DNA from 4 places in the Dehalobacter sp. MCB1 genome. Region 4 is predicted to be linked to each of the others. Evidence: riboswitches for the same ligand, from Rfam matches in the RefSeq annotation. Region 4 holds a riboswitch; each other region holds the start of a gene.
What was found. A riboswitch is a leader RNA that binds a small molecule or an ion and turns the genes downstream of it on or off. The one in region 4 is predicted to bind cobalamin.
Positions count from the first base shown of each region.

Region 1: linked by a shared signal. The riboswitch ahead of cobT (nicotinate-nucleotide--dimethylbenzimidazole phosphoribosyltransferase) and the one ahead of A7K50_RS08075 (energy-coupling factor ABC transporter permease) in region 4 are both predicted to bind cobalamin.
Region 2: linked by a shared signal. The riboswitch ahead of A7K50_RS03790 (cobyrinate a,c-diamide synthase) and the one ahead of A7K50_RS08075 (energy-coupling factor ABC transporter permease) in region 4 are both predicted to bind cobalamin.
Region 3: linked by a shared signal. The riboswitch ahead of A7K50_RS01390 (ABC transporter ATP-binding protein) and the one ahead of A7K50_RS08075 (energy-coupling factor ABC transporter permease) in region 4 are both predicted to bind cobalamin.

Region 1 covers NZ_LXPC01000010.1:58,483-66,726, forward strand. Annotated here, with positions in the region: gene A7K50_RS06615 (flagellar motor protein MotB) at 1-511, opposite strand, end outside; gene motA (flagellar motor stator protein MotA) at 514-1,314, opposite strand; gene A7K50_RS06625 (hypothetical protein) at 1,679-2,173, shown strand; gene cobT (nicotinate-nucleotide--dimethylbenzimidazole phosphoribosyltransferase) at 2,237-3,355, opposite strand; cobalamin riboswitch at 3,484-3,660, opposite strand; gene A7K50_RS06635 (tetrahydromethanopterin S-methyltransferase subunit H) at 3,820-4,773, shown strand; gene A7K50_RS06640 (hypothetical protein) at 4,982-5,911, shown strand; gene A7K50_RS14165 (hypothetical protein) at 5,928-6,101, shown strand; gene A7K50_RS06645 (FMN-binding glutamate synthase family protein) at 6,107-7,597, opposite strand; gene A7K50_RS06650 (arginine deiminase family protein) at 7,938-8,244, opposite strand, start outside.
Region 2 covers NZ_LXPC01000006.1:19,112-27,355, forward strand. Annotated here, with positions in the region: gene A7K50_RS03765 (ion transporter) at 57-941, shown strand; gene A7K50_RS03770 (ABC-F family ATP-binding cassette domain-containing protein) at 1,031-2,587, opposite strand; gene A7K50_RS03775 (class I SAM-dependent methyltransferase) at 2,823-3,722, shown strand; gene A7K50_RS03780 (ABC transporter permease) at 3,748-4,527, opposite strand; gene A7K50_RS03785 (ABC transporter ATP-binding protein) at 4,562-5,533, opposite strand; cobalamin riboswitch at 5,696-5,872, shown strand; gene A7K50_RS03790 (cobyrinate a,c-diamide synthase) at 6,020-7,393, shown strand; gene A7K50_RS03795 (bifunctional adenosylcobinamide kinase/adenosylcobinamide-phosphate guanylyltransferase) at 7,506-8,060, shown strand; gene cobS (adenosylcobinamide-GDP ribazoletransferase) at 8,044-8,244, shown strand, end outside.
Region 3 covers NZ_LXPC01000003.1:675-8,918, forward strand. Annotated here, with positions in the region: gene A7K50_RS01385 (energy-coupling factor transporter transmembrane component T) at 1-182, opposite strand, end outside; gene A7K50_RS01390 (ABC transporter ATP-binding protein) at 169-1,665, opposite strand; cobalamin riboswitch at 1,775-1,955, opposite strand; gene A7K50_RS01395 (zinc ribbon domain-containing protein) at 2,013-2,213, opposite strand; gene A7K50_RS01400 (Crp/Fnr family transcriptional regulator) at 2,491-3,156, opposite strand; gene A7K50_RS01405 (4Fe-4S binding protein) at 3,477-4,682, opposite strand; gene A7K50_RS01410 (hypothetical protein) at 4,941-5,246, opposite strand; gene A7K50_RS01415 (reductive dehalogenase domain-containing protein) at 5,259-6,800, opposite strand; gene A7K50_RS01420 (helix-turn-helix domain-containing protein) at 7,146-7,502, opposite strand; gene A7K50_RS01425 (pyridoxamine 5'-phosphate oxidase family protein) at 7,628-7,933, shown strand; gene A7K50_RS14115 (hypothetical protein) at 8,074-8,217, opposite strand; gene A7K50_RS01430 (uroporphyrinogen decarboxylase family protein) at 8,231-8,244, opposite strand, start outside.
Region 4 covers NZ_LXPC01000012.1:44,362-52,605, forward strand. Annotated here, with positions in the region: gene A7K50_RS08060 (2-hydroxyacyl-CoA dehydratase) at 1-2,514, shown strand, start outside; gene A7K50_RS08065 (alpha/beta-type small acid-soluble spore protein) at 2,599-2,808, opposite strand; gene rlmH (23S rRNA (pseudouridine(1915)-N(3))-methyltransferase RlmH) at 2,953-3,432, shown strand; cobalamin riboswitch at 3,533-3,727, shown strand; gene A7K50_RS08075 (energy-coupling factor ABC transporter permease) at 3,859-4,599, shown strand; gene A7K50_RS08080 (energy-coupling factor ABC transporter substrate-binding protein) at 4,617-4,943, shown strand; gene cbiQ (cobalt ECF transporter T component CbiQ) at 4,927-5,718, shown strand; gene A7K50_RS08090 (ATP-binding cassette domain-containing protein) at 5,718-6,596, shown strand; gene cbiD (cobalt-precorrin-5B (C(1))-methyltransferase CbiD) at 6,616-7,812, shown strand; gene cobI (precorrin-2 C(20)-methyltransferase) at 7,809-8,244, shown strand, end outside.

The DNA.
Region 1 (8,244 bases), on a different contig from region 4:
GGATGGGACGGTCGTCCGTGTGGCCTACGACTTTTATATCGTTATCCATATCATTTAGCATTTTCCCGATCTGCAGAAGGAGAGGGGAGAACGCATCGAGGATTTCCGCATCACCCGACGCAAAAAGCATCACATCCTGAATAACGATCTGCAAACCTTCCTTATCCAGATTTACTTTGACGTTATTATAATAACCGCTTTCATAGATTTCCTTTTCAAGTTGTTTTTTTATATCTGCCATCTTATCTTGTTCAAGCTCAGAAGCAAAAACATCCTCAGAACTGGATGGCTCAAGTTCTACCACTTGGTCGCTTTCCTTTTCTAAAAAGCTGGCACCACCTGCAAAAATTTCCTTAAAAGACTCGCTCAACTGCTGCAGTTTTACTTTATCGACTTGACTTATGGCAAACATAACGATAAAAAGTGCAAGCAGAAGCGTCAGCAGGTCGGAATACGGCAGCAGCCAGGATTCATCAACATGTTCTTCATGGTGTTGCTTTTTCTTCGACATCCTTATTCACCGCTGCCTTGTTTATTTTTTTCCTTTTCCTCTAGGATTTTTCTTTCTTTTGGATCGAGCATGCCAGTCAATCTTACTTTAATGCTGCTAGGGTTCTCTCCGGCCTGAAGGGCCAGAACTCCTTCGACAATAATGCGCATATTCTTAGTTTCGGCAGCAGATTTTCTTTTTAAGCGGGAAGCGATTGGGTGACAGACAACATAGCCGAGAAAAATACCAAACAATGTCGCGACGAATGCAGCGGCAATCATATGGCCAAGTTTTTCCGTATCATTTAAATTACCGAGCGCTCCGATTAGTCCTACGACCGCACCTAATACTCCCAGCGTCGGAGCATAGCTGCCTGCCGCGGAAAATATCGAGGCATTGGCACGGTGACGGTCCTCCATATTATCAATTTCCATTTCCATAATTTCTTGAATATAGTCATGCTCCAATCCGTCAACTACCAGGCTTAGCCCTTTTTGCAAATAACGGTCTTCAATTTCCATAATCGTCTGTTCAAGGGACAATAAGCCGTCTTTACGGGCTGTCATCGCCATATCGGTGATAAGTTCAATCAACGACACCGCATCATACGGTTGTTTTTCTCGAAAAAGGGCAGCTAATACTTTCGGAATGTTCAAGAATTCTTTTCTTGGGAATGAGTTCATCACGGCTGCAGTTGTCCCGATCAGAATAATAATGGCCGCAGCTGGATTCAACAGCACAGCTACATTGGCTCCTTTGACAATCATGCCTACGACTACGGCAAGAGCGCCTACAACGATTCCAATAATTAAAAAAATGTCCATTCTTACACCCTTTATTAAATTTTTATCTACAGATAGTCTGCGAATTATAAAAATATTGTATCATTATGCAGATTTTTTAACCAGCTCATTAATAGAAAATATTAGAGAATACTGTCATTTTTAGAAAATATTTATTAGTTTTTAACAGACAGCATATATTATCAAAAAGAAACATATAGCTATAAAATAAATATTGATCCTAAGATAATGATATATATCGGACAAAATATTTATGATATAATAATATCAGAATATTAAGAATATTGTCTAATACACACTAATTTATATTTTAAGGTCTTGATTCTTGAAAGGGGCTTTAGTATTCTGAATAACTAGAAAATTTAATAAGCAAGGGGTGGGCATCATGTTTGTTAGAAAAGGTTTTAGTCGTAGCTTATTCGTTATCATTCCTATTGTTATCCTTGTATATGTTTGCTCTCACTCCGTTCAACAAGCAGAAGGAATGTCTGCTACTGCGCAGGAGATTTCCGTGATTTATGTCATTTTGCCGAATGACCCCCAGGGCATTATCTTTAATCTTTGTAAAGAAAATGATTTGTCGTATGAATTGGTTTTGGCAGTTTATCGAGCCGAAGGAATTAATAATATCCAAATCACTACTGCAAAGTCAGACATAGAGAAGTTGGCATATTACAGAAATTACTGGGTTGATCAAGGCTATGCCGATGAGTTTGTCTTTGATCTGATGCTGTTATCTAATCACTACGGCCTTGAAGACATTCTTAAGATGGTAGAAGACGGCGGCTTATATGATCCTGATGGTTATGTCCAGCGTGTCGCAGATTTAAAATATAATCTTGAACAAAAGAAAAATGAAAGGCTTATTGAATATCGATGAATATGCAAAAAAGACATGAACGGATTATGCCCTACATGTCTTTTTTATCTTTCTTTGCAGATTTTAGAAGTCTCCAGTGGTAACTGCAGCTTGTTCAAATGTGGCCATTTCATCAGCGACTTTAAGGGCTGCCTCGACCATCGGGAACATCAAGGCGGCACCTGTGCCTTCTCCAAGTCTCATATGGAAGTCAAGTCTAGGTTTGAGCCCAAGCTGATGAAGAGCTAGATGCTGTCCAAGCTCTTCTGAACTATGAGAAGCAATCATATAGGAAGTGGATAGGGGTGCCAGTTTTGCTGCGGTTATTGCTGCAGCAGATGAAATGATGCCATCGAGGATAATCGGTACATGTTGATAGGAAGCTTCGAGGATTGCTCCAACGAGCGCAGCAATTTCGAGTCCACCAATTTTAGCCAGGGTATCAATCGGCGAGGCAGGGTCACACTGATTAATTTCGATTGCGCATTTAATCACGTTTTGCTTATTAATCAGGGCATCATCTTTTAAGCCCGTTCCGCGGCCAGTAACATCCTCAACAGAGTGACCGGTAAACACAGAGATTAAGGCAGCGCTCGGTGTTGTATTGCCAATACCGACTTCACCTGTTGCTAACAGATTAACACCAGAGTCAATCGCATTGGCGGCAATCCTTGCACCAGTCAGTATTGCAAGTATGGCCTCTTGACGGGTCATTGCCGGTCCTTTCGCCATATTGTCTGTTCCGTTTTTAACCCGGTAGGCCATAAGTTCAGGAGCGTCGAATGGGGTGGCAATGCCGATATCCGTACAAATAACATCTGCTCCGGCGTTCCGGGCGAGGACATTGATGCCTGCACCGCCATTTAGGTAACTATAGAACATTTGTTTCGTGATTTCCTGAGGTGCAGCACTGACGCCTTCGACGACAACACCATGATCTCCGGCCATAAGCAGGACTGCTTTTTTATTGATTTGGGGGTGTGTAGTGCCAAATATGCCTGCGAGCTGTTGTGCAATATCCTCTAAGACACCTAAGCTTCCGAGGGGCTTAATTTTCGCATCTACACGGCTTTTCATACCTGCCAAAGCTTCCTGATCGAGCGCTTTGATTCCGCCCATCAGTTCTTGTAACGCAGTTTCAAGTTCCTGCCCAGTCGCATTTTTCAGATTTTCCAAACCATGAAATTTTGTAAGGCTGCTCATTTAAAAAACCTCCAATTAAATAAAATTATTTGTTAGGCCATCCGTAGCCGATAAAAAATAAAACCCCACCACAAATTTTCTTGTGGTCGGGATTTTGCCGTCATCACCGCCGCTTTCCATTACCCAGGAAAGACTTTTACCTCTTAGGCAGGCCTCCTGACTCAGACTCAAACGTCCTGAACGCACCTTCCCAGCATACGCCAGTGGATCAGCGGGGACTCGTCTATACAGTGGTGGGTCCGTATCGGATTAGACCGATTTTCCTATTCTCCCCTTAGTGGGGCACCTAAGATTGTATACATATATTCAACTTCTATTAAGATAACGAAAATCATAAATAAAGTCAAGTCAAATTAATTTTTAATAATCGCTCAATCTGGCAATTGCTGTTAAATAATGGTTATTTACAATAATATATGGTATAATACGATTGCTAAATCATCCAAAGAGATATTGGAGAAAAAATGTTTAAATATGACTTAACACCAAAAGTTTGCCGTATCTGTGACATGATTATCGGTGGCCAACCTGGAGATAATCCGCCTCTGCTTATATCCTCAATATTTCATAACGGAGACCGTATTCTAGAAAGCCGCCGTGACAGGAAATTTGATCGTGAAAAAGCCCGTTTATACATTCTCAGGCAGGAAGAGCTGTCCGATCAGACAGGGATACCTGCCATAGTCGCTATGACAGCGGTTTCCGCAGATGAGATGAAGGAATATATTGATTTTTACCTTACAATCAGCAACCGCCCTTTTGCTATTGACATTTGGGGCGAAAAAGCGCGTCTTGATACGGCAGAATATGCTGCCAGCCTTGGTATTCAGGACAAAATTTTATATAACAGCATTACACCTTGGGATAAAGACATGATCGGCCAGGCAGCGGTATTAAAAGAATTGGGAATCAAACACGTGGTCCTGCAGGTCTTCGATGAAACGAACCAGACTCCTTCCGGCAGGGTACAGGCATGCCGTGAAATGCTGACAGCCATTGGAGCAAAAGATTTTTCCTCAGTCTTAATCGATACGACCGTAATGAATCTTCCGTCTATTTCTTTTTCAGCCCTGGCAGGTAAACAAATCAAAGCGGAAACCGGCTGGCCGGTTGGATCAGCCCCTGCTAATGGGACGTATATGTGGAAAGAAAGCCGGGAAATGTGGGGTGGGGAAGGCTTTTCCGCCATAAATGCTGCAGTGCATGCAGTATCGGCCGTCCTGTGGAGCGATTTCCTATTTTATGGGCCGATCAAAGGGGCGCCAAGCGTACTGCCTGCTGTAGCTGCAGCTTCGCTGATGGTTTCTACCTTAGCATATGATGAAAGCGGGGAGCTGCCGGCTAGTCCAACACATCCGCTGTATAGATTTTATGGTGATTTTGCTCAGAAACTGACAGAATTTGATAAAACCAAATAAAACACAGTTATTGTACATTTTGTAAGTGAATGTATAGGACAACAGCTCCTTTCTGAAGTGATCCTGTTAAGGATACTGCCTGGAAGGAGCTGTTTATATATTTGTATATTAGAAATTATTTCCAATATTCCACAAGGAGTAATTTTTGACTATACATTTCCATATATTGGTACTGGTGTTGTAATCGGATAAAAGTGAGGGCAATAATATGATTGCAAAATACGGAATCTTAATAGGGATAGCTTGTGGTACTGCTTTAGGAACCATTTTAGGAGCAGTGATCATAATATGCTTCGGCACATTTGAAACGTTTTTGTCTAAAACACTTTATCAGGTAAAACAGTTAAATGCCAGACAAATATGGGGAATATTTATCGCACTTATCGCAATATTTATTGGCTTTTATTTCTGTGAGGAGTTATTTCTAGGCAATCTTGTAGGGATAAATACAGATCATTTAGGTGTCTTTGCTCAAATTCTTCAAGCACCCGTATTTCAAGGGATGAGAATCGTCCTATATATTTTATTATGGTTGTTAATGATTAAGCTGCCGTTTCTAAGTTTTAAAACAATTGGCGTTAAAACACCTTACGGTGAGCTTAGTATGGAGGCTATATTGTCTGAGTCTTCCGTTATAAAAAATGCCATGTTGAATGAAATCAGTGTCGCCTTGATGGGGATATTAAGAATCTTAAACAACGCATCGGTCATTGAAATGATTAAAGATATCAAAAACATTGGCAAAGAAATTAATGATCCCTATTTTATTAAAAGTATCACAAAGGTAATCAATATCCAATTTAAACTATATAATATTAGAAAGACGCATTCCGATTATCTGATTGTCTCTGAAGAGATTGCCTCATATAAAAAAGTACCGATTGTGAATAGAGCCACATTAAAGGAGCTGGCTCAGGAATCAATTATTAATAAAGACTTTAGGATCAGCGACGATGCATCAATTATGGTTGTTCCTTTATTCTTTAAAAGTGAAGTATGCGCCATCATCTATGTTCAAAGCGAAAAATATCTGTTTCAGCAGATTGATGCTATGATCATCGATAGTATTTGGAACAACATTTGTCATAACAACGAAGCTCTCAAGGAATTGATCATTAATCGTGAACTAAATCTTTAAGAGGGAGAGGGGATTGATGAATATGCGAAAATCTTATAAGGTAAAGGAAATGATCGAAACAGTTGAAAAAGAAGACTACGGGTTCCTCAAGATTCTGCCTCAATTGCGCGAAAATAAGGTAACCGTAAAGCCGAATCTACAGTTTAAGAAACAGTTAAAAGAAGAATTCAAGCAAATTCTAGGTTTATAATTAAACTAATAGGCTCTTTTTACCCCAGTTAATTCAGCAGAAAACGTATCAAGCGCCACTAAGTCGCTAGGGCTTAGTTCTTTGATAGAAGTTTTCCCCAAACCACGAATGGCTTGTTCCATTTCAACCGTCATAGAACGTAAGACATTCGATACCCTTTCAGCGCTTAAGTTTATGTTCAGCTTTTTGTTATATTTTGATGCATAGCTAACAAGGACTGTAGGAGGCTCCCAGGGGATTACTTTTTTGTGCTGCTTGTTGGCTAAGGCATATAAGGGGACGGTACCCAGATAAATAGCATCAGCGCCAAGCGCAAGTGCTTTTAAACAGCTTCCAGGATTAAAATAGCCGCCAGATACAATCAGACTTATCTGTTCTCGAATTCCGCGTTTTTGTAAGTAACGGACCGCGCGAACTAACGCATGGAGACTGGGAATTCCAAAGTCATCCTGCATGGTGGGGTTGGAAACAAGAGATCCACCTTGCGTTCCGTCGACTGCAATGACATCAAACCCTGCATCCACAGCTAAACCTAAATCTTCTTCAATTTTGTCCGTGGCCATCAATTTCAGAGCAATGGGTATTCCATTCGCCTTATTACGCAGGTTATTGACCAATATGGGCCAATCTGCGGCACTTTGTACACCGGGAGGAGCAGGTAGACCCGATATACCTTGATTGCGGGATAAACCCATAAGTTTACGTGCTTTGCCTTTAATTTCATCCGGAGCTATATAGAAGACGCCTTTCTGCCCTCCTTGCGAAATATGTACTTCCAGCATGTCCGCAGAAGCAATTTCTTGGTCCGTGCGTAGCCCCCACGGCCAATTGGCAATTTGCAGAATATATTTATCCGCTTCGTCGCGTTCTTCTTTCAGATAGGGGCCTTCACCGGAGTTTGTAGCTGTCCCCGCTAGTTTTGCTCCCCTAGCTAAAGCTATTTTTGCGGGCTCACTTAGAGCAATTCCATAAGCCATTCCAGAAATAAGGAGAGGTATATTGACTGTAAGAGGTTTGGCTGCCTTGGGGCCAAGTGTCACTTTCATGTCAACTGCGGTCTCGCCCGATTTAGAGACCATCGTCATTTGGGGTGGAACAAACATAAGGTTATCGAACCCGTCAAACCTTTTTGAACTGCCAATCGGCCTATTAATCGTTGTCCCTTGTGTTGCCCTTAAATTGTTTTCAACAATATTTTGAACACCGGCCCGATGAATGGCAGTCCATAGCTCTATGACATTTTTACCGTATTCATCTGTTGTTAAAATGGTAATTGCTTTTGTTACATTTTTTTGAACGATTTTACGCGCTAATGGCCCGGTAGTTAATAAAGCTAACGGCAAAGATGCCAGCATTATTCTTCGATTTCTTGCGCGACGGATTATTAGGGACTTTTGTTCTTTGTGATGTCCTATGGCGTAACCAGCTGTTAAAATGGCTGCAATGGAGCCGAGAGTCTTAAAAGAAAAACTAAAATCTCGCGAATCTTTATTCATATAATGTCACCTCACATGTAATGCTTAGTTCAAAGAATTCGAATGACTTTTTATGATTTTTGATGAACAGTATTATTCTTATCCTAAATTTTAAAAAAATACCTTTTATTATTTGTCACTTCTAGATATCAATACGAAGAGGTTCGATTCCGAACCTTTATTTAACGATGTGAATCATGTAATGTGCCGATATTTCGTGACGCATGCAGTGATGAAAGAATTAATTGAATATTCCTTTTCGGAGTTAAACCACTTAACAGTGCCATACATGGAACACATCTCCAAATTGTTTTTGTTTCATTATTACCCGGTAGGGTTTTGCGTTGTCGTCGCCATCATCTTAAATTTGATTGACGCGCTGAGAAGTCTTTAACTGAAGATTAGAGTCCCGCCAAACCCGTAAAGTCAGGCAGCGGAGACTTCCGCCCCCAGCCAATAAGGCCTCAGGATGGAACGGAATGATTTCTACGCCTCTGCGGCTAAGTTCATTTTGGGTCTGAAGACTTAAGGCAATATCATAATGAATGAGAATATTGGCATCGACCGAAACAAAACTGCAGCCCCAGGACTGCTGTTCTTGGTCGGATAGTTCGATAATCTCCATTTCCCTGCACGCAAGATATTCTTGGACGTTGATTTCTGTGCGT
Region 2 (8,244 bases), on a different contig from region 4:
AAAAAAATTATTCTTTTAAATTATAGGTTAATTTTATTATAACTGGAGAATAAAAAATGGTAAAAGAATCGCATAGAGACAAGACAGAAAAAGTGAAGACTGGGGAAAATAATAAAAATCTTTCGCTCAAAGACAGATTATTTACGATCGTATTCGAGAACGATACCCATGCGGGGAGGTCTTTTGATATTGCGCTGCTCTGGCTGATCCTGCTGAGTATTCTCGTTGTCTGTTTGGAATCGCTGCCCAATTTGAATCAGGATTACCGCACAATTCTCTCTGGTACGGAATGGGTGATCACGCTTCTCTTTACAATTGAATATATCATCAGAATCTGGGTCGTAAGAAATAAACTAAGATATCTGAAAAGTTTCTTTGGCGTAACCGATTTACTGGCAATCTTGCCAACGTATCTGAGTATCTTTATCGCCGGTAGCCAGTTTGCTTTGATTTTTAGGGTCTTTCGTCTACTGAGGATCTTTCGGATCTTAAAGCTCGGCCGGTACGTCGGTGAATCATATTCGCTGATCAATGCGCTGAAGGCCAGCCGCTATAAAATTATTGTCTTTCTGCAGGGGGTCCTCGTTGTGGTTGTAATCGTTGGGACAATGATGTATTTAATTGAAGGGGAAACCAGCGGATTTGACAGTATTCCGGCCTCAATCTACTGGGCGATTGTGACCCTTACGACCGTCGGATTTGGCGACATTACACCGGTCACACCTTTGGGAAGGATTGTTGCCTCCATGCTGATGCTTCTTGGTTATGGCGTAATTGCCGTACCTACTGGCATTGTCTCAGCAGAGCTAGCAAAAAACAGAAACATAAAAGCATCTACACGAACTTGTCCGAACTGCCGCCTAGTTATTCAGGACGAAGGGGACAACTACTGCAAAAATTGCGGCCTTCAACTAGAAAAAAAAGAAAACAATAAAGTATAAATGTATAGGATACTTTATTGTTCAAGTTTTTAAACAATCTACAATTAAAAATAGAGCAAATGAAGCAAAATCTATGGAAGTTTACCGCCTTAGACGACCTTGGTCGTCCAATTCTCACAATTCCAAACTTCCGTAACGACATCCTGGTAAAAATCAGGCTCATGGCAAATGAGGAGCAGGCTGCCTTTATAGGCCTGAAGCGCGCGTTTCAGCTCCTGTTTGGCTTCGACATCGAGATGGTTGGTTGGTTCGTCGAGCAGCAGAAAATTTGTTTCTTTATTAATCAGCTTGCAGAGTCGTACTTTGGCCTGCTCACCGCCGCTTAAGACCAGGATTTTGCTTTCGATGTGCTTCGTTGTTAAACCGCATTTGGCCAGCGCTGCCCGCACTTCGTACTGCGTATAGCCGGGGAAGTCCGACCAGAATTCTTCAATGCAAGTCTTATAATTGGCATCCTTGATTTCCTGTTCAAAGTAGCCGGGGAAGAGATAGTCTCCAAGTTCAGCCTGGCCTGAAAGGGAAGGGATTTCACTGAGGATGCTCTTTAAGAGCGTGGTTTTGCCGATCCCGTTAGCGCCGGTTAATGCAACCTTCTGGCCGCGCTCCAGGGAAATATTGATCGGACGGGAGAGCGGTTCGTTATAGCCGATCACCAGATTAGAGGTTTGAAACACGAGCTTGCCGGAAGTCCTGGCTTCTTTAAAGTTGAATACCGGTTTGGGTTTGTCCTTGGCCAGTTCGATCCGGTCCATTTTATCGAGCTTTTTCTGGCGGGACATCGCCATATTTCGGGTAGAGACTCTGGCTTTGTTGCGCGCGACAAAATCCTCCAGGTCGGAAATTTCCTGCTGCTGTTTTTTATAGGCCGCTTCGAGCTGCTGCTTTTTTGTCTCGTAGACATTCAGGAAATTCTGATAGTCTCCGACATAGCGGTTCAGTTGCAGGTTGTCCATATGATAAATCAGATTGATTACGCTGTTTAAGAATTCCATGTCGTGTGAGATCAGGATAAATGCATTTTCATAGGCCAGCAGGTAGCGTTTCAGCCATTCAATGTGCTGTTCATCGAGATAGTTTGTCGGCTCATCCAAAAGCAGAATATCCGGCTTTTCCAGCAGAAGTTTGGCCAAAAGTACTTTGGTCCTCTGACCGCCGCTTAAGTCATCCACGTCCTTATCGAGACCGATATCCTGCAGACCTAAACCGCGGGCGGTCTCCTCAACCTTAGCATCGACAATATAGAAATCATTGTTGTTCAAGGTTTCCTGAATCAATCCCATCTCTTCGAGCAGCACTTCCAGTTCCTCAGGTGAAGCGTCGCCCATTTTATCACAAATCGCGAGCATCTCAGCTTCCAGTGCAAAAAGATACTGAAAAGCATCCTTAAGAACATCGCGGATCGTTGCTCCTTTGGCCAGAACCGTGTGCTGGTCGAGATAACCGACCCTGACCCGTTTAGACCATTCGATCTGGCCTTCATCAGGCTCGAGTTGGCGCGTAATGATGTTCATAAACGTAGATTTTCCCTCGCCATTCGCCCCGATCAAGCCGATATGCTCGCCCTTCAGCAGGCGGAAAGAAACATTTTGAAATATGGCTCGGTCGCCAAAGCCATGACTCAAGTTTTTAACAGTCAGAATACTCATGTTTTCTTATCTTCCTTTTTACATAAATTAGTAAAAATCTTCAACGGTTACCATGCATTTTAGAGTTGACGTATTTTAGAGTCAACAAGGTGATAGCAGGAAATATCTTTATTAGATTATCAAATCTGTCTAAGGAGAGCAAGTCAGAAATATGACAGCGCAGAAACTAATTCGTATCATGCTTTATTGATAAGAAGGGCAGCCTCCATGATGATATTTGCTTGGGACTGAGTTGATGGTAATATTAGATGAAAGATGCATTTTTGATCCGTTTGAGCGGATCAAAAATATAAAGGTGGAAGCGATGGGTATTGATTATTTTGATCAAATTTGGCGAACTAAAGATTCCAAAAGCAGTTATAAAGAAGGAAGCGCGGATTCCTGGGACAACAGGGTCGAAGAATTCACAGGCATCGAACCTGATGAGAGAATTGTAAATATTACAGAACTGCTTACCGCAAAAAGAATGCTCCGGGAAGACAGCACTGTTCTGGATATCGGCTGCGGACCCGGCCGTTTTGCAGCAGAATTTGCCCGAAGAGCGAAAAACGTAACCGGTGTGGATATTTCGCCGAAAATGGTGCGAACCGCCAGAGACTACGCGGCGGCCCGGGAGCTTCAAAATATTGATTTCATGGAGATGGACTGGCGGCAAGACGACTTGTTCGCAAAACAGTGGAAGCAAAAATTCAGCCTGGTAACTGCCATTATGTCTCCCGCTATTGGGAGCAGGGAAAGCCTTGAGAAGATGATCGCAGTCAGCAGTGAATATTGTTTTTTAAGTCATTTTGTTGAACGGCATGATTCCATTAGTGACGAACTGAAAAGACGGTTTCTTCCGCCCCATATGGAAGATGTATACGGCAACAAAGGATTGTACTGCTGTTTCAATATTCTCTGGCTCAAAAAACTTTGTCCTGAAATTACGTATATCGAGACAGCAAGGGAAAGTGTCCGCACATTGGATGAAGCGAACCGTCATTACATCAGCAGACTTGGCATGAAGACAGATTTGACTGATGAGCAAAAAGCGGACATCAGGAATTATCTTCAAAGCAAAGCAGAGAACGGGCTGATCAGAGAAACGATCATAGGGAAGATTGCCTGTATATGTTGGAAAGTTGCAGCCGTCTAGATTCCCAGAAACGAAAAAGAGTTCATTATTGAATAAGTTTCTTTTTTACCATGACCAGCGGGAAAGGCAATGTCAGCAGCGTAACGGCTAAGAGCCAGATGATATGGCCGGTGATTGCTGGAGTAACCTGTCCCAGAACCAGTGGACGCACCGTTTCAACCGTATGGTACAGCGGCGTCAGCCACGGAAGAAAACGAATGGCGGCGGGCAAGCTTTCAATCGGAAAAAAGATTCCGGCAAACAGAAACATTGGAGAAATCAACAGCGTGAAAAAATAGCCGAAAGAGTCGTAATTGGGAGCGAGACTCGTCCAAATTAAAGAGAGATTGGAAAAAATGACGGACATGAGGATCAGTGGGACAAAGATGAGCAGGGCATACAGGGAGTGGACAATGCCGAATAAAGCGACGACAATAAAGAAAACCGCACCGTAAAGAGCACCTTTGAACGTGCCGTACAGGATTTCGCCGAGGATGATGTCGTCCATGCTTACCGGCGTAACCACCATGCTGTGAAATATTTTCTCCTTGGACATCCGGGTATAGCTGTTGTAGGTCATCTCATAAGTTACAGCAAACATCGCTGAAGAAGCGATCAGCCCCGGAGCCAGAAAATCAAGGTAGGAAAGCCCGTTGATCTGCGTAATATAAACACCCAGACCAAAGCCCATGGCCCAGAGATAAAGCAGCGGCTCCAGAAAGTTAAACATGATATTAGCTTTCCATGTTTTACCGAAAACCTTCAGATTCCGTACGAATACCTTAAAGGTCAGCACGGGGTTAAGATCGAGCTTAATTATTTTCATCCTATTATCCTCCATATCATTAACGGTTTTGAGATTATTTCTCAAAACCGCCGCGGACACCATGCAGCGTTTCGCCGGTCAGTTTTAGAAAAACATCTTCGAGATTTGTAGGTCTCAGGCGCTGATAGCTGACAGGAAGGTGTTCACCGGCAATTCTTTGATTCAGGTTGTCAGCCATAGCTGGTCCGAGATCAGAATAGAGAACCAGATCATCACCAATTTGCTGATAAGATTTCAGCCACTCAGCGCTCCAGTTCAGGAGCTTATTTTGCATATCCGGACTCACTCCGAGTTCCAGCGCATATGCACCGACATGCTTATCAATAAGATCTTTCGGTACACCTTGCTCAAGGATTTTGCCCTGATTGATGATGATCAGTCGGTCACAGAGATGACTGGCTTCTTCAAGATAGTGTGTTGTCAGGAGCATGGTCGTACCGCTTTCTTTTAACTGCCGCAGACGCTGCCAGACCATATGACGGGCGTACGGATCAAGCCCGGTGGTTGGCTCATCGAGAATCAATAGCTCCGGACGGTTGATCAACGCACGGCCGATTGTCAGACGTCGTTTCATGCCGCCGGACAGCTCGTCGACGACCGCATTGGCTTTACTTCGAAGATCCATAAAGTCCAGGATTTCCAAAGCCCGTTCCCTGGCAATACTTCTCGGCAGTCGGTAATAGGAGGCGTAGACCAGCAGGTTTTCCAGAATCGTCAGTTCCGGGTCAAGGTTGTCTTCCTGAGCAACAACACCGAGACGTGCTTTAATTTCCCGGGAATGCTCCGAAATATCCTGGCTGAAAACCGTCAGGCGGCCCTCAGTTCGGGGTGACAAGCCAAAGACCATCCTGGCCAGGGATGTTTTGCCGGCGCCGTTTGGGCCAAGAAGTCCAAAACACTCTCCTTGCCGGACAGTAAAAGAGATCGTGTCAACGGCAGTGAAATCTCCGAACCGTTTCGTTAGATTTTGGGCTGAAATGATATCGGCTGGAAGAGAATAAGACATGAGAGGGTACCTCCGTGGATTGCTGTTCTTTTTCCCTAGCGTATCAAAAGGAGGGCAGAAGGGCAAGGCCGCATCTGTGAAAATATCATGTAGGAGAAGGCTGGGAAGAGAAGGCTATATACTGTCCAGTAGATTGCGGGTGGACACGTTGTGCGTCTTCTGATATAATGTAATCGCTTAGGTTGCATTATTTTGCAATAATAGGGAAACAGGTGAAATACCTGTACGGTCCCGCCGCCGTAAGGTGGAGCAGATTCAAAGTTGCCACTGTTTACAATGGGAAGGCTGAATTTGCTTTGAAACCGAGTCGGAAGACCTGCCTGAGCCGTTTTGCACTGTTTTCACGGAGGATGAAAGGTGTAGCATACGAATCGTGCAGAAGTGTTTGAGACTGTTTGCAGATTTTGTAAGTAAAACCTCTTCCAACCGCCGGTTAGAGAGGTTTTTTGATGTCCATGGAGCTTCGATAGAAATGGAGAACAAGTCATGAAAGCCGTTATTCCACGTATTATGTTTGCGGCTGCAGGCAGCAGCAGCGGCAAGACGACAATTACCTGCGCGGTATTACAAGCGCTTTTGGAGCAAGGGGTTCATCCTGCTGCGTTTAAATGCGGGCCGGACTATATTGATCCGATGTTTCACACCGAAGTCATCGGGACAAACTCACGAAATCTGGATCTATTTATGTTATCGGAAGAGGTTTGCCGGTATTTGCTGGTCAAGAATTCCGAGCAGGCCCAAGTCGCTGTTTTAGAAGGGGTAATGGGCTATTATGACGGGCTTGGCATTGGCAGTACCGTGGCAAGCTCTTACCATTTGGCGGTAGCAACGCAAACGCCGGTGATCCTGATTGTCAATTGTGCCGGTTCAGCAATCTCAATTGCAGCCTTGATTCAGGGATTTTGCCGTTTCAGACCGGACAACGGGATCAAGGGCGTTATTCTAAATAATCTTACACCTTCCCTATATCCGCAATATAAGGAAATGATCGAAAAAGAGACGGATATCCAGGTGGTCGGTTACTTTCCGAAACTCAAAGAATGTGCACTGGAAAGCAGACATCTTGGATTAATTACAGCATCAGAAGTGAAAGACCTTCAGCAAAAAATGAAATTTCTGGCCATACAGGCCAGAGAATCCATTGATTTGAACCAGCTGCTGCGTATTGCAGGCGGGGCCGCGGAAATAGACTATTATGAGGCCGCGATTGAGAAAATCTCTGCTGTCAAAGTCGCCGTAGCCAGAGATAAAGCTTTCTGTTTTTATTACCAGGACAGCCTCGAACTTTTGGAAACATTGGGAGCTGAACTGCAGTATTTTAGCCCGCTTGAGGATCAAGCCGTACCTGAATGCGACGGACTGATTCTCGGCGGCGGTTACCCGGAATTATATACCGAACAACTGGCTGGGAATACATCAATGCTGTCAAGTATCAGGCAGGTTCTTGCTAAAAATACTCCCTGCATAGCCGAGTGCGGCGGGTTTATGTATTTATTGAACCGTATTGCTGACAAGGACGGCAAACCTTATCCGATGGCAGGATATTTAGAAGGGGACGCTGTACTGACGGATAAACTGAACCGTTTCGGTTATATCACGCTGACGGCGCAAAAGGATAACCTGCTGTGCGGCAAAGGCGGCAAGATCAACGCGCATGAATTTCATTATTCGGATTCAACAGCCAATGGCGGCGGTTTTACGGCAGTCAATTCATCAGGGAGCAAAATGTGGGACTGCATCCATGCCGATGAGAACCTCGTTGCCGGCTATCCCCACCTTCATCTCTGGGGAAACCCTGAGTTTGCACGTTCGTTTATCCGGAGATGCAGCGACTTTCAGGCTGCCAGGATGGGTTCGTAAGGTGTGCGTAAACAGGAAAAATTTGAATCATTTGCTGAACGGAACGATAGCTGATATAAAACGACAACTGATATGAAGGGATATTTTTGTGAAAGGAAAGAGGCGGTAAGTAATGTTGGCTTTGGTTAGCGGAGGCGTTGCCAGTGGAAAGTCTGAAATAGCGGAAAATTTGGCTGTCAGCCTGAATACAGGAAAGATGGCCTATATCGCAACGATGACTGCCTCAGACGAAGAATGCCGCAACCGGGTTGTCAAGCACCGTCGGATGCGGGACGGCAAAGGGTTCGACACCTTCGAGTTTTCTTACGGACTTTCCGAGAAAATCCCTATTTTAAGCGGCTGCGATACCGCTTTACTCGAGTGTATGGGCAACCTGATTGCCAATGAAATGTATCTGCAGAAGCGCAGCCCGCAGGATGCCATTGATTGCATCAGTAATGATATTCGGCTGCTAGCGGCGACTGTACCGAATACCGTCATCGTAACCAGCACGATATTTGAGGATTTCAAAGCCTATGATGATTTTACGACCGGCTATATCCGTGTACTGGCTGAAATAAATTCGGCAATTGCCGCGGCTGCAGATGTCGTGATTGAATCCGTCTGCGCGATTCCGCTTATCCATAAAGGAATGAAGGAGCTTTCCGGTTATGAAAACCTTGTATGAATCGTTTGTTGCAGCCTTTTCGATGTTTTCTAAAATTCCAATGCCTCAAATTGACTGGAACGAGAAGAATATGCGTTATTCTTTTATCTTCTTTCCTGTGGTCGGGGCTGTCATTGCCTTTGTTCTCTATTTCTTGTTTCTATTATTGGAATATTTCAGGTTCAGTCCCGTCTTTTTTGCTGCT
Region 3 (8,244 bases), on a different contig from region 4:
AGCATTATTGGCAGCAGTATTTTATATTTTTTTAAATGGTTAGAAAAAATACAGTCCGTAATCATTACCAATGCAATCATCCCAATTTCCAGAATCAGATTCTGCGAAAACAAAGCCGTAAGGATCAGTGTTAAACACCATACCAACTTCGTACGTGGATCAATTTTTTCAATGAAATCCATAATCAACGCCTTCCTTCTGGAAATCTAACCCGATGTCTTTAAGGGTCTTTTCATAAGAACCAATCTCTTGGGCCGGAATATCCAATGCCAGACGGTGCTTGTGCATTGCCACAATACGATTGGCATATTGTTTGGCCAAACCCAGATCATGGGTAACGAGAATAACTGTTTTACCTTGCTGCTGAAATGCTGAGAGCAGCTCCATGATCACGACACTTTGTTCTTCATCTAAGCCTGAGGTCGGTTCATCAGCCATGATAATCTCAGGATCTCCTACTAAAACAGAGGCAATTGCCAGTTTCTGACGCTGGCAACGGCTGAGCCTATGCGGATGGATATCGGCGTATGCCAACAGCCCGACTTCAGTCAAAATTCCATTCACTTTCTCTTCAATTTCCCCTCTCGGCAGTTTCCTTGTTCTTAAAATAAATGCTACCTCGTCTTTTACTGTATTCGAAAAAATTTGAAGATCAGGGTTTTGAAACAGAAAACCTATTTGACTGCGTATGGTTGCAAAATTTCTTTTGGTTAGGGGTTTGCCAAATATCTGAATTGCACCAGCATCCGGGACAAGCAGACCTTCCATTAACTTTAAGAGCGTCGTTTTGCCTGAACCATTGAGTCCAATCAACCCAATAAAATCGCCGTGATTAATCGACAAATCAATTTTCTCACATCCCTTAAAATCCCCTTTATAGGTAAAGGTTAGATCCTTCACTTCAATTATTTTTTTATCTGTTGCTGTAATATTTTTTGCTGGGCTAGTTTTTTTATTTAACCGTTCTAGATAGTCATCAGGGCTGCATTCTTCTTTAATGGCTCCTTCAGCCATGATAAGAATACGATTGGTATAGGGGAGAATATCGCAGGCCCGGTCCATTACCATAATCACGGTAACTCCCTTTTCTCTGTTTAAATAAGCGATATGAGAATAGAGGTCTTGTTTTCCCTTTCCGTCTAATTCTGCGGTGGGCTGATCTAAAACAAGAATAGGAGTTTCCATCGCTAGAACACTTGCCAATACCACTCTTTGAGCTTGACCGCCGGACAGCCCATCCGTATTTCTTTGTTCAAAACCCTCCAGTCCAACGAATTGTAAAGTTTTTTTGACTCTATTCTTAATTTCCTCCCAAGGAAGTTCCATATTGGCAATGCCGAAAGCAACCTCTTCCGCCGCCGTGATACTGACAATCTGATTTTGCGGCTCCTGCATCATATAACCGATGTAATCGCACATTTTTGCTAAGGGGATTTCATGGATGTTTTGCCCCATCACCTTAATGGTACCGTTTAACTGCCCATTGAAAAATTGAGGCGCTGCTCCGGTGATGCTATGAAGCAACATCGATTTGCCCGATGCAGCTTCCCCTGTAATAGCAATGAAATCTCCTTGATTAATGGTTAAGTCAATATCTTTTAATACTTTTTTTGTTTCAGGCGGAAAAGCAAGAGATTCTATTTTAAGCTGTACCGCAGGTTCCATCGGATGAAAGCCTCCATATAAAAATCTAAACTATGTAAACGACATGCATACAAAAAAAGTTCCAGTTTTGAGAGATACTAACTCTCAAACTGAAACTTTACCATTGCTTCATGTTGATATCTTCATTGGCAGGTCTTCTGACTCATAGCTTTAACCGATTTCTGTGCCTTCCCGATTTCTCAGTGGCATCGTACAGTCATCACAGCTATTTACAGCGGCGGGTCCGTCCAGGAATTGCACCTGATTCCCTATTCTTCTCGATAAGAGACACCAAAAAAGAATGTATGATTATTACGTCTTATTCTAAATGAAATTGAAGAAAAGTCAAGAGAAAAGATGGTGAGATTTTAACATTTGCAGCCAGGACTACATTTCCCAGATGAACAGGTTTTACCACCTTTAACTCCATAGGCATTAACCGTTGTAAACCGCTGAGTTATTTTATCATCAGCGCACTGCGGACATATTTGTTTGTCTCTTGAACTAACACTACAAAAAACAGAAAACTTGTGACCACACTTTTCGCAGATAAAGTCATAAGTTGGCATTTAATAACCTCCTAAAAAATCTTTTCTTTATCAAATCAATAATAAATTCATTGAATCCCCAACATTATATCCGTATGACATCAGGAGAAAATACTAGTACCATGTCAACCCTAAATCTATATATCCTGGCGGCAGATTTCTGTTAATACTGCGTTGTCGTCAATCACCATACGCTCGGTATGCCTCAATCCTCCGCCTTGTCTTAAAAGAAATCTGCTCCCCATTATATTACAGTTTTAAGGTTGACAAGGTACTAGCTGGTCTTAATTGTAGATCTTTAAATATGTTTCTGCCAGTTTTTTAGACGGCTATAATCCTGTATAATGATCCCTCCATATATTGGCCGTATAATGTTCTCAGATTTTAAGTCGCGAAATAATTTTGACACCGTTACTCTTGTTGTATCTGCAAGTTCAGCCAAATCTTGTTGATTGATAAACAGTTGCATCCCTTGTTGATCTGCAAGTGCACATAAAGTTTCGATAATTCTATGGTCTACCTTGTAAGTGTAATGTTTCTGCAGCCGGCTTATATGGTTATTACTTTTCATTGAAAGGTCGTAGAGCAGCTCTTCAGTAAGCGTAAAATCAGACTTCATCAAACTTTTCATTTCCTGAATTGAAATTGCAGCGGCTACTGTGTCTTCAACAGCCGTAAATGAACCGAGAGGGGGAATACCGGTAAACAATGGCGCAATCATAAATAAATTATTTGCACCCAAGACATCAATGAGAACCTCATTGCCTTCTTCGTCAACTTTCGAATATTCAACCGTCCCTGTAAAAATATATAATAGCTTCTCAATCGTAATGCCTTGTTTAATAATAATGCTTCCTTTGGGATATAACAATCTTTCTCTATCCGCAAAAACTTTCTTCCAACCATCTATTGGCGACCGGAATAATTTTGTGTGTTTCAGCCATGGTAGATCATTATCACTCATGATTACACTCCCTTGTACTTAGCCTTATACTTAGACTAATTAATATGTGAAAATGTAATTATGTTGTTTCCTTGTCCTGCCTAAATCTCCTGATAATTAGAGATATGGGCAGACAGAACTACCCTTACCTTGATTATATATTATTTTTCTTCGTGGATATAGTATGCAGATAATGGACATCTAACGGCGAGCGTCAATTTAATTAACGCTGGTGAATGGTTATAAAAGTTGTTTTATGTTGCTAAATAGTAAGAGTATAACTAAAAATAAGATTGTCGCTGTCAAAGTACAGAAAAATATTTCCTTAGAGCCAAGGTGCCTCATAGTGACCTTCCTTTATTCGTTAGAATACCTTGTTCCTGTTTCTTTTGGAAAAGGGAATTTACGAACCGTCTTGCTTTCATTATGATTTCATTTATCACCCCGACTGGGCAAAAGTATAAACACCAAAATCTTCTAATAAACAACGATACAACCAGGATAATGCTGAGCAGTATCCATTGCACACTCACCCCCTGAAATCCAAAAAGGACTCCAAAGGGTTCATAACTGCCCCCTACACTGGGTGATTTCAAGCAGAAGCATAAAATCAGCACGATCCAGACTAACACGTATTTAATTTTTTGCAGCGATGTCGCTACATTATGATTACATTTTAGTTTTCCGCCTCCGATTTTTGCCAGTATTTCCTGAATTCCTCCAAAAGGACATAACCAATAACAGTATAGATTCTTCCCGCTTAAGAAGATAATTAATGGAATCCCGACGATCAAAATATACCAAAAAAGATTTTGTTTAAAAGCTGGGAAGAATCCCATTAATCCACTGGCAATGTTTGCAAGCGAAATTGAACAGTTAAACCAGAAACCTGTAAAAAATATACTGCATATAATAACTATCCATCGCAGCTTCTTGATTTTCAAACGCACTCCTATGATCGTTGCAAATATTAATAAAGCCAAACCTATTTCTTTGATCCCCAAATTAATATTCTCCGAAGGCTCTGAAATATTCAAGCCAAATTGGTTTCTACCCAACCCGTGACTAGCCTGGTGGACTGCATTGGTAATCCCTCTCGATGAAAGCGTAGCGCCCGTCACCCTGTCAATATCCCGACCAATTTCCAGCGGTTCATCTACAGCTTTACCTATAAATTGTTTCGGAAAATCCCCACTCAAAACTGAATGAATATAGGATGGTGTTTCCGTAGCATACCCTACAACCTGGACTTTTAAAATGTTACCATTGGAATCTGTAGCCGTTAAGACAGATACAGGACCGCCATAGCCGTTTCCTTGACCAAAAACTACGTATCCCTGCAGCGTATACTGACCGTTGATATTCTTATAGCCTGCATAGGTCAGAGGGTGAGTTTCAATCGCTTTAAACTCCTGAGCATCGCTCAGCATAGAGGGTAAGAATTGCTGGACATCCATCTGTCTGCCCTTAAAACTAAACAATAATGCGATCATTAAAGATCCAAAAAACATAAATAAGAACAGTTTTTTTAAATGAATTTTAGACAAAATTACACATCTCCCGGTATACCATCGTTTATTATATCCGCACTACGCGCCTTTCTCAGCACTTCTCGCCTCAAATTGAAACATAGTGCATGTAGTTCCAAGTCTTGTTAGATCCGGCTACAAGAGTGTCCCTCAAATCTTCTCGAACTGCCAACCACGCTTTTACGGCAACGGTTCGACTGCCCAGCGATTATGTTTTTGTTTTCTCTCTGGGCAGCAAACCATTCAGCCTTACCTTAAAACTGAGAACAAAAATAATTACATTTTAGATGCATTATCAGTTATTTTTGCTTTCGGTACAGTAAAAAACCAACGCCAGATCCCGACTCCTGAAATTACAGTGATTGCAGTCAAAAAGACTCCTCCCATTAAAGCAGCACGTGACTCATTTTCACCGAGACTAGTGAAAATAAATATATCCGTTAAAAAGAGTAATAAAACCCACGCACAAACGACTAACCATTTCCACCAATTTAAGCTTTGACCACGCTGCTTCGACCATGAATACAACCAATACACAGCTACTGCTGTTCCCATTCCTGCAATGAACGAATAAAGGCTCATCCGCTATCCCTCCTATTTCTTAAAGATGCCTTCCGGTATTCCGTCAAAGAACATATCCGTTCTCATCCACCAAGGCACGTCTTTATAAGTCGCCCACGTCGGAGCATTATAATCGTCCTTTGACGGACTCGGATAAAAGCTCTTTTGCCCCCATAGCATGATTTGATGTGCTATTCCGGTTCGATCTCTTACAGCCAATTCACGGCTATACTTATGCAATGCATTATCATATCTGCGCCACGGACACACAGAATAACAAACACCGCACATATGCCTGACGGGAACAGAAGCATAATAGTTCTGACATTTTTCTCTGTCTGACATCCAACGTACCACGCCATCGTCCTGCAGTTCGGGTTGTCCGGCTGGAATAGAGCCACCAGGACATTTTTCCGCACAAATACCACACTTGTCGCAGAAATCTTTTAAGCCCATGTTGATTGGCCGATCTGGCTCCATAGGAAGATTTGTCAGTACAACAGCCAATTTTACCGAGGGTCCAAATTCAGGTGTAACCAATATGCCGGGCCTTCCCATCTCACCTAATCCGGCATCAATTGCTAACGGTGTGGGTAAAAGTTCATCCCACCCTATAATTGGGTTTCCGTTATATCTGGCAGGATAGCCCAAAGCTTTGATAAAACCTGTAAGTCTTGCAGCAGCAAGACCTGACCGCGTATATGCCTCAAATGGACTGTAAAAAAGCGGTGTTGCTTCTATTAAATTAGGTTCATGGGGTACAGCAATGACAATTGCATATTGCCACCAATCCGGGATGTCTATGGGACCACCTCTTACCCCTCTTGGCGTTATTGGATCGATTCCTACCGCAGCTAAAATTGGAAGCATCCTGGGGTCCACGCCACCACCCCAGCCTAAGATCCACCTCGGATTGACTTTCGTAATACCCACTAAAGTCCCACCAAAGAGGCCTGCCATTTTTTTAATGAGTTTGCTTGTTTCTTTTGGATCCTTAACTTTTAATGGTTCTTTGATTACACCCTTAAAGTCCCACTCTTTTGGGTCCCCTACTAAGGGAGCAAGCATGCTGGTCCAAGCCTTGTTCCATGCGGTTGCAATCCCCCACATATCCTTATTCATTTTTTTCTCTTCTTCAGCGAGGTTCGGAAGAAGTTTGGTGAACCATGCTCTATCGCTTTCCAGTTTATCAGGATGCTTTGCGTAATATTCCTTCAATCTGGGCATTAAATTTTCTTCGCCTTTTTGGCTTAGTAAAGCATCTTCCTGATAGTACAGACGACGAAAGGTTGGTGAATCAACGTCTTGATCCACACGATTGACTGGTCCTTTAATCTCATAGCCAGGCTTATCTACTCTAAATGGCTCACGATTAAAATATACTTCCCCTTGTTCTGATTCCCATCCCATCATCGTATCAATGGACTTTGCATCACCAAAGCTGCTGGCAGCAATTCCCCCGAGTGCCGCTACACCTCCAGCAAGCCCGGCAAATTTAAATAAAGAACGTCTGCTGATTTGAACGGATTTAATCTTGTCTACTACCGAGCCATTTTCTAACTGGTTATTTTCCATCCTGTTCACTCCATTCCAATTTGTGAAAATAAAAAAGATCATGTTAAAAGTCCCTTAGATGCTATACATTTGCGCAATGAAGTCATGGTTTTTTAGACTCGTGAGTCTATACCTCTCCTCCTTTACTTAAAATACAGATCATATCTTAAACATGAGCGCTCGTATTCAGTTTATAGCAGTCAACTTTTTGTGTATGTTAAACAAATACTTTTCTGAATATTCAGAAAAGTCAAATGTAAACAAAGGAGCAATAGACTATTTCAGACTAATGCTCCCCAAAAATATTTGCCTTATTTTACATAGTTTCGGAGTTTACGCACAGAGTTTCTTAGTTTTTGTTTAGTATTATTCGGACTCCTGAACCTGAATCCCCCAATGTGCAAGTTGTTTTAGAATCGGCATCAAGTCACTACAAAGGTCCGTCAATGCATATTCAACCCTCACCGGCATCTCCATATATTGTTTGCGGTAGATAAGACCGTCTTCTTCCAATTCCTTCAATGAACTTGCCAACATCGTATTTGTTATGCCTCTAATCTTGCGTTTCAGTTCATTATACCTTGTTATACCGTCTTGATTAAGCGCGCATAAAATAGGCACTTTCCATTTTCCGCCTATTAACCTTAGTGCGCTTCCTAATGGACAGTCCTCCATACATGGGCAGTTATTTCTGCATGCGCTGCTGTTTTGATCGCTTTTCATAGTCAGTTCTTCCTTACCTACTCATCATTTTCTGCGTACTTGAAAAATAAAATACAGATGGTAATATTGTACTAGGTAGTAAAACTAAAGTAAAGACGATCAAAAAATATTAAGGAGATGACGAGATGGTTATTAATGAAGAGATCAAAGCAGTCATTGAGGGTTCGGCCTTCCTCTCCCTTGTTACGCTAGGTACAGATGGCATTCCTCACCCAATCATTGCAGGCAAAGGCGAAGTTGTAGACGACACAGTAGTTTTCGGCATTTACAAAATGGAAGTAACACAGCAGAATTTAGCAGCTAACAAAAATACATGGGTTGTTGCAGCCACAATGAACAGCGGACCTAAAGGCTATCGTCTCGCTGGGACAGCTGAGGTCAAGGATAAACAGCTCATTTTCACCCCGTCAAAAATTGATGCTCTGATATAGACCTTCATACTTTAAGAGGCGCATATCAACCCTCCCTGTAGGGACAGAAAAAGCCAGGATTTCTTCCTGGCTTTAGGCTGTGTAAATAATCTGCAATTTTTGATATATCTTTTTGTACCAATGTTTTTCTTATTGTCTTTTTAAAAGAGTGAAAGAAAAGTTACATATGCAAAGATCATTTCCTGCCCAATATCCCAATTCATACCCATCGCAGGATCTTTATCTGCGAGCTCCGGATGCTGTTTAACTATATCACTCCAAGAGATCAACAATTGTTCTTCCATCGTGAAGCACCTCCTATTTATAAATGC
Region 4 (8,244 bases):
GACGGCAGGGAGTTTCTGACAGGAAACCGCTGCGAGCGCGGAGCCGGACTGGAAAACACCTCTGAGGATATTCCGAACCTTTTTGCCTATAAATATGAGCGTCTATTTGCCTATAAACCACTCAAAAAGGAAGAAGCAACCCGTGGCGAAATCGGGATTCCACGGGTCCTGAATATGTATGAACATTATCCGTTCTGGTTTACGCTGCTAACGGAGCTCGGTTTCAGAGTTATTTTGTCCGGCCGCTCCTCAAAAAAGATATTTGAGCTCGGCATGGAGACCGTAGCTTCTGAGTCGCTGTGCTATCCGGCCAAACTGGCCAACGGGCATATTAAGGACCTTCTGAACAAAGGGGTCAAGCGGATTTTCTATCCGTGCCTTCCGAGAGATGAAAAAGAGCTGGCTGGCGCCAATAATAATTACAACTGCCCGATTGTCACTTCTTATCCGGAATCTCTTCATGCCAATGTGGATGAAATAAGGAACAAAGAAGTTGCATTTATTTTCCCGTTCCTGCCGATTGATGATATGGCGCGTTTAAAAGTTCGGATCTATGAAGAATTTAAAGCGATGGGTATAACACGACAAGAGGCAGCAAGTGCTGTAGATAAGGCTTTTGCCGAAAGAGATGCTGTTCGCCAGGACCTCAGAAACAAAGCGGAAGAAGTATTGGACTATTTGCAAAAGAACAACCTGAAAGGCATCGTACTTGCCGGTCGGCCGTATCATACCGATCCGGAGATCAACCACGGGATTCCAGAGATGATTACCGGTCTGGGGATCGCTGTGCTGACTGAAGATTCTGTCGCTCATCTTGGTCAGGTGGAAAGGCCTCTGCGCGTCCTCGACCAATGGGTCTACCACTCCAGGCTGTATGCGGCAGCAAGTTTTGTGGCAACCAGGGATGACTTGGAACTTGTCCAATTGAATTCGTTTGGCTGCGGACTGGATGCCGTCACCACGGATCAGGTTCAGGAGATACTGCATCAGTACAGAAAGACCTATACCTTGGTTAAAATTGATGAGATCAATAATCTGGGTGCTATTCGTATCCGGATACGGTCATTGCTCGCTGCAATGAAGGAAAGAGACAAAAAAGAAATTCATGCGCATAAGCTTTTTGAGACACCTAAAAGAGTCATGTTTACAGAAGAAATGAAGCATGAGTATACGATTCTTTCTCCACAGATGGCACCGATCCATTTTGAACTTATTGAAGAAGCTACCCGTTTGGAAGGCTATAAGATAGAGATTCTGCCTGATGTCGAGATGGATGTCGTCGAACAGGGACTTCTGCATGTGCATAACGATGCCTGCTATCCGTCAATCTTAGTTGTCGGTCAAATTATGGCGGCACTGAAATCAGGCCGTTATGACCTGAACAAGACGGCAGTCATCATGTCGCAAACAGGCGGCGGCTGCCGGGCCAGCAATTATATTGGCTTTATCCGTAAAGCCTTAAAAGATGCCGGCATGGAACAGATTCCGGTTATTTCCCTTAATGCCGGCGGTCTCGAATCCAATCCCGGGTTCAAACTTTCCATGAAGATGATCAAACGTTGCGTGATGGCTACGGTTTATGGCGATCTGCTGATGCGCGTAACTAATGCCATACGACCCTATGAGAAAAATAAAGGAGAAACGAATGATCTTCTGGCCAAATGGCTGAAGAAACTAAAGCCGACCCTGACTGCGATGAACCTGCGGGAATATCACCGAAATATCCGCCGAATTATCAAGGACTTTGATCATATTGAGATCCTGGATGTTAAGAAACCAAAGGTCGGGGTGGTTGGGGAGATCCTCGTCAAATTTCATCCATTTGCCAATAATTTTATTGTGGATGTTCTGGAAAAGGAAGGCGCCGAAGCCGTTCTGCCGGATCTGATGGATTTCTTTATGTACTGTGCGTATGGAACAATATTCAGAAGAAAAGAACTCGCTGGCTCACTGAAAAGCGAGCTTATCAGCCGCTATATTATCTGGCGATTGGAAAACTACCGCCGGGTAATGAAACGCACTTTGGCAAAGAGCAACCGTTTCCATCCTCCCAAATCGATTTATGAGTTGGCCGATATGGCCGGCAAGATCATGCATCTCGGACATCAGACCGGTGAAGGCTGGTTCCTGACCGCAGAAATGCTGGAACTGATAGAAAGCGGAGCAACAAACGTTGCCTGTCTGCAGCCGTTTGCCTGCCTGCCAAATCATATCACGGGTAAAGGGATGGTCCGCGAACTTAAACGGCACTACCCGCTGGCGAATATTGTGCCAATCGATTACGATCCGGGTGCCAGCCAGGTGAATCAGATCAACAGAATTAAACTGATGCTTTCAGTCGCTTTCAAAAATATGGAGAGGTCGGAAGCACTCAATAATGCCAATACGAACGATAGAAACAAAATGAATAACAACGCCGGGCAAATGCAATCTGCACCCGGCGAGGAAGCGGCAGCTTTGCATAACACTGAAGAAGGTACAGAGCAGTCGTATTCCGAACAGAAGATTATATAACAAAAAACCTCTTCAGTATTGTAGGCTGAAGAAGTTTTGAATATTTATTGAAGTAGATTAGGAATACTAAATGAGTCCGTTATTCTATTTCATCTGCTGTTTGGCATAGGCGATCATTTTTTTGACCATCTGGCCGCCGATCGGGCCTCCTTCCAGACCATTCTGTCTGGCAGTAACATCGCCTTTATAGTGATCGTTATTTTCCCTTACAAAATCAAGATGGCCGATTTCAGCCGCAGCCTCCATTTTTAGATTCTGCAGCAGCTTTTTTTTGCTTTCACTTGTTTTACTCATTTTTTTTCACCTCCATCAATATTATTGACACTTTTGAAAAAAATCTTCATTGTAAATAATCCAATATCAGAGAGATTTAACCTTCAAGTTTTTGATTGCAAATGTTTGGACGCAAACATAGTGACTGGAGTTGGAGAAAACATGCTGCAGATCAAAGTTCTAGCGGTAGGGAAAATCAAAGAAAATTATTTAAAAGAAGGGCTGAAGGAATACGCCAAGCGTCTTAGCGCGTACATCCGGCTTGAGATGATTGAAGTTGAGGACGAACCATGCCCCGAAAGGGCATCAGCTGCCGACGAAGTAAGAGTAAAACAGAAAGAAGCTGAAAAGGTTCTTAAATTAATTTCACCTCAGGATTATGTGGTTTTGCTGGATCTTCTGGGGAAGGAACTTTCTTCACCCGAACTTGCCGTTTTGTTTGATGAAAAAGGGCTTTCAGGCCAGAGCCGGATCACTTTTGTGATTGGCGGATCTCTCGGTACGGCAGATGAAATCCGAAAACGCGCCGATTACCGGTGGTCGTTCTCGAAGCTTACCTTTCCGCACCAGATGATCAGGCTTATCCTGCTGGAGCAGATTTACCGGGCGTGCAAGATTAGCAAAGGGGAACCCTACCACAAATAGAATTGATGGAGGTAAAGATACTTCAATTAATATGTTCAAGGCTAAAGTAAAAATAATATTGATTCCTTGTCGAAAGAGCGATATAATGAATCAGGATTAAAACTGAATAGGCAGAACAGGTGTTGAATGAAGCTGATAAGCGTATCATTCAATGAATAAGGAAAGTCGGGTAGAAGCCCGCGCGGTCACGCCGCTGTGAAAGTGGAGTTCTTCAGGTATACCACTGGGAAACTGGGAAGGTCTGAAGATCGATGATGCTTAAGCCAGAAGACCTACCTGTTTTAGTGTCTCACCATATACTCTACGAGTGATAGAGAGGGGGATGTATGTGCAAGACTACCGAGGAAAACTTCCTAGCATATGAGCCTCTCGACGTAAGATGTTGAGAGGTTTTTTGTTTCATATCTTATATAGGAGAGTTTGACGATGATAAATAAAAAGATTTGGATAATGGGTCTCGTACTTATGTTTATGTTCTTGCCCCAGCAGACATATGCCATGCATATCATGGAGGGCTTCCTTCCTGCGGGTTGGTGTATTACTTGGGGTGCTTTGGCAATACCTTTTGTTCTGGCTGGTTTTTTTTCTATCAGAAGAACTGTTGGAGAGCATCCCAAAACATTAATGCTTTTGGCGATGGCAGGTGCCTTTGCTTTTGTTTTGTCTTCCCTGAAGATTCCTTCCGTTACAGGAAGCAGTTCGCATCCTACAGGGGTTGGTTTTGGCGCTATCTTGTTCGGACCGACCGCAATGGCCGTAATTGGCTTGATCATACTGCTGTTTCAGGCTGTCTTACTGGCCCATGGCGGATTGACAACATTGGGGGCAAATACTTTTTCGATGGGCATTGTGGGGCCGCTGGTAGCTTTTGCTACATACAAAATGGTGAAGAAAGCAAATGGACCGCAGTGGCTTGCTGTGTTTCTCGCTGCCGCACTTGGGGATTTATTGACTTACGTCACGACATCGGTGCAGCTTGCACTGGCGTTTCCAGCTGAAACAGGCGGCGTTATGGCATCACTTACCAAGTTTCTAGGTATTTTTGCCTTAACGCAAGTACCATTGGCGATCAGTGAAGGTATTTTGACTGTGCTGATATTTAAGGCGATTTCATCCTATGCAGGGGATGAGCTTAAAGACTTAAAAATACTTTCAAAGGAGGTCTGAAAGTGTCTGTAGAAACGATGAAACCGAAGAATAAAAATCGGGTTATCATCACAAATATTATTTTAATTACGATTGTCATAGCGCTTGCCGTTATACCCCTCATTGTGCAAAAAAATGCGGAGTTTGCTGGGGCTGACAGCCAAGCTGAACAAGCTATAGCAGAACTTAACGGGAATTACCAGGCCTGGTTCTCACCAATTTGGGAGCCGCCTAGCGGAGAAATTGAAAGCTTGTTGTTTGCGCTTCAGGCAGCTGTCGGAGCAGGTGTTTTGGGCTACGGGTTAGGTTATCTGCGGGGTCGTAAGAAAAAGGAAGAATCGGTAAACAATGATTTACATCGATAAATACGCTTATTTATCCAGGCTTAAACAAACGAATCCATTGAAAAAGCTAGTCTTAGCCGTTTTGGTTTTGGGGGTCTGTCTCTGGGCTGATTCCGTTGCGGTGTCAATCTTGACGCTCCTGATCATGGGCTGGTATACCGTTTGCAAAGGCGGTACACCTGTTAGAATTTTTATTAGACTTATGCTTGTCCCACTTTCCTTTTTAGTGATCGGCGTTTTAACCATTGCGGTCAATGTTTCAGGGGACAAAGATGTTTTTGTATTCTCTGTATATGCATTTGGCATGTATATCGGGGTGTCGCAGTCCGGTATTTTAAGTGCGGCAAATCTGTTTTTTAAAGCGCTTGGCGCGGTTTCCTGTCTGTATTATTTATCGCTGAGTACACCAATGGTAGACCTGTTGGCAGTTCTTCGGAAGCTTAAAGTTCCAAGACTGATGGTTGAATTGATGGGACTGATCTACCGGTTTATTTTTGTATTTTTAGAAATGGCAGACACCATGTTTACGGCGCAGAATTCTCGCTTGGGCTATGCGGGGCTTTCCTCCGGATACCGTTCATTGGCGGCTCTGGCTTCGTCACTTTTTATCCGGTCTTATCAGAGGGCGGATGAACTGTATATTGCGCTTGAAGCCAGGGGATATGACGGTGAGCTCAGTGTGATCCATGAGCAGGCGGAGACCCATTGGACAGAATATATTCCGATTATGCTGATTAACCTATTCCTGATTGCAGTTGCGCTGTTTTCCAAACAATGGACAGGAGGCTTGCTATAATGGCCGAAAATGGCTTGATTGAAAATGTGGAGGCTAAAAATATCTTGGAAGTCAGAAATCTCCACTACATCTACAGTGATGGAACCCAGGCCTTAAAGGCCCTGTCACTTGGGATTAAACAGGGGAAAACGACAGCAGTCCTCGGAAGCAACGGTGCTGGAAAATCAACGTTGCTGCTTTCCTTTAACGGCATCAATAAGCCTTCAGGCGGCGAAGTCCTATTCAAGGGCCTGCCGCTGGATTATTCAGTAAAAGGTCTCAAACAGCTTCGAAAATCTGTTGGCATTGTTTTTCAGGATCCGGATAAGCAGTTGTTTTCAGCCAGTGTCTATCAGGATATCTCCTTTGGAGCGATGAATCTAAAGCTGCCTGAGGAGGAAGTCCGCAGAAGGGTGGATCTAGCCATGAAGAGAACCGGGATATCCCACCTGAAAGACAAGCCTACACACAGCCTCAGTTTTGGCCAGAAAAAACGTGCAGCCATTGCCGGCGTTCTGGTGATGGAGCCGGAAGTGCTTATTTTGGATGAACCGACTGCAGGGCTTGACCCACTCGGAGTCAGCGAGCTAATGAAGCTGCTCAGAAAACTGCAAATTGAGCTGAATTTGTCCGTTGTGATCTCAACGCATGACATTGATATTGTCCCGCTTTACTGCGATTATGCGTATGTAATCGATGACGGCAGGCTTGTAATGGAAGGTACGCCTCAGGAAGTGTTTTCGCATCCGGAGGAAATCAGAAGGATTAATCTCAGACTCCCAAGAATTGGGCATCTTATGGAAATCTTGCACGATAAAGATGGCTTTGAATTTGCCCAGCCTGCCAATACCATATCTGAGGCCAGAAAAGCTTTAATTAACTGGAAAGATACAAACTGATTGAAGGAATATAAAAATGATGAATCATGACATCCACCATCTAAACGTTGAACAAAACAGTCCACAAAACAGTCAATCCGGTGAACTCTTTATCATCAAACAGAATAAAAGACTGAGATGCGGCTTTACTACGGGATCCTGTGCGGCTGCTGCTGCCAAGGCTGGGGCGGTAATGCTGCTCTCGGGAGACCTGTGCACACAAATAGCCATTGCGACACCGAAAGGGATACCGGTTACGATGCAGGTGCTGGAAGTTCGGAGAGACATGAACCAGGTGACGTGTGCTGTAAAAAAGGACAGCGGCGATGACCCGGATGTGACTAACGGCATCCTTATTTTTGCGACGGTCACCAGAGCGAACCATAATAATATTCAGGTTGATGGCGGCCAGGGCGTCGGCAGAATCACTAAGCCCGGGCTTGCCTGTTCTATAGGAGAACCGGCCATCAATCCTGTTCCCAGAAGTATGATTATGTCGGAAGTGGCGAAAGTCTGTGCCGAGTACGGTTATGAGGGAGGCCTGGAAATTACGATATCAGTTCCGGAAGGGGAGGCCATTGCCAGAAGAACCTTTAACCCACGGCTGGGCATTGTTGGCGGAATCTCTATTCTGGGAACAATAGGAATTGTCGAGCCGATGAGCGAAAAGGCCCTGATCGATACGATTCGACTGGAGATGAATCAGCAGAAAGAAAAGGGCTGCAGAGATCTGTTGGTCTGCCCTGGAAATTACGGTGAAACTTTTGCCCGCAGTACGCTGGGGCTGGAGAGTTCTCTGATTCACTGCAGCAATTATATCGGTGAAATGCTGGATTTTACCTTGGAATTAGGCTTTGACGGCCTGCTGCTGATTGGACATGCCGGAAAATTGGTCAAGCTGGCAGCGGGCATTATGAATACCCACTCCCGCTATGCGGACTGCCGCATGGAAGTTATCGCCGTACATGCTGCCTTACACGGTGCCGGGAAGGAGATAGTCAAAGAAATTATGGCTAGCCTGACAGCACCGCAGGCCGTTACGGTATTAGACCGGCACGGGCTTAGAAACCAGGTATTTGAGTCCATCATGTTAAAAATTGATGAATATGTGAATTACCGCCTGCAGAATAAGGTGAAAGCCGGTGTGATCCTGTATTCCAATGAACAGGGTATCCTGGGCAAAACACCGCAGGCGGATGAAATAGTCAATAAAATAAAAAGGATGAAGCCATCATGAAAGCAGCATTATACGGAATAGGCGTAGGTCCGGGAGACTTTGAACTGATGACCTTAAAGGCCGTCCGAATCATCAGCGAGGCAGATCTTATTGCTGTTCCGCGGACGGATGAAAAAGAAATGACCGCCTGGAATATTGCCAAGCAGGCTGTGGACCTCTCCACAAAAGAAATACTGGAACTTTACATGCCGATGACACGGGATGCCCAAATGCTGGAGCAAAGCCATCAGGAAGCAGCTGAACAGATCATCGACCAGCTCAAACAAAACAAATCTGTGGCTTTTCTTACGCTAGGGGATCCATCGATCTATTCCACATACATTTATCTGCATAACCGGGTTTTGGAAGCAGGCTATGATGCCCGGCTGATTCCGGGGGTCCCGTCCTTCTGTGCTGTAGCAGCAAGACTTAATGTGCCTCTCTGCGAGGGCG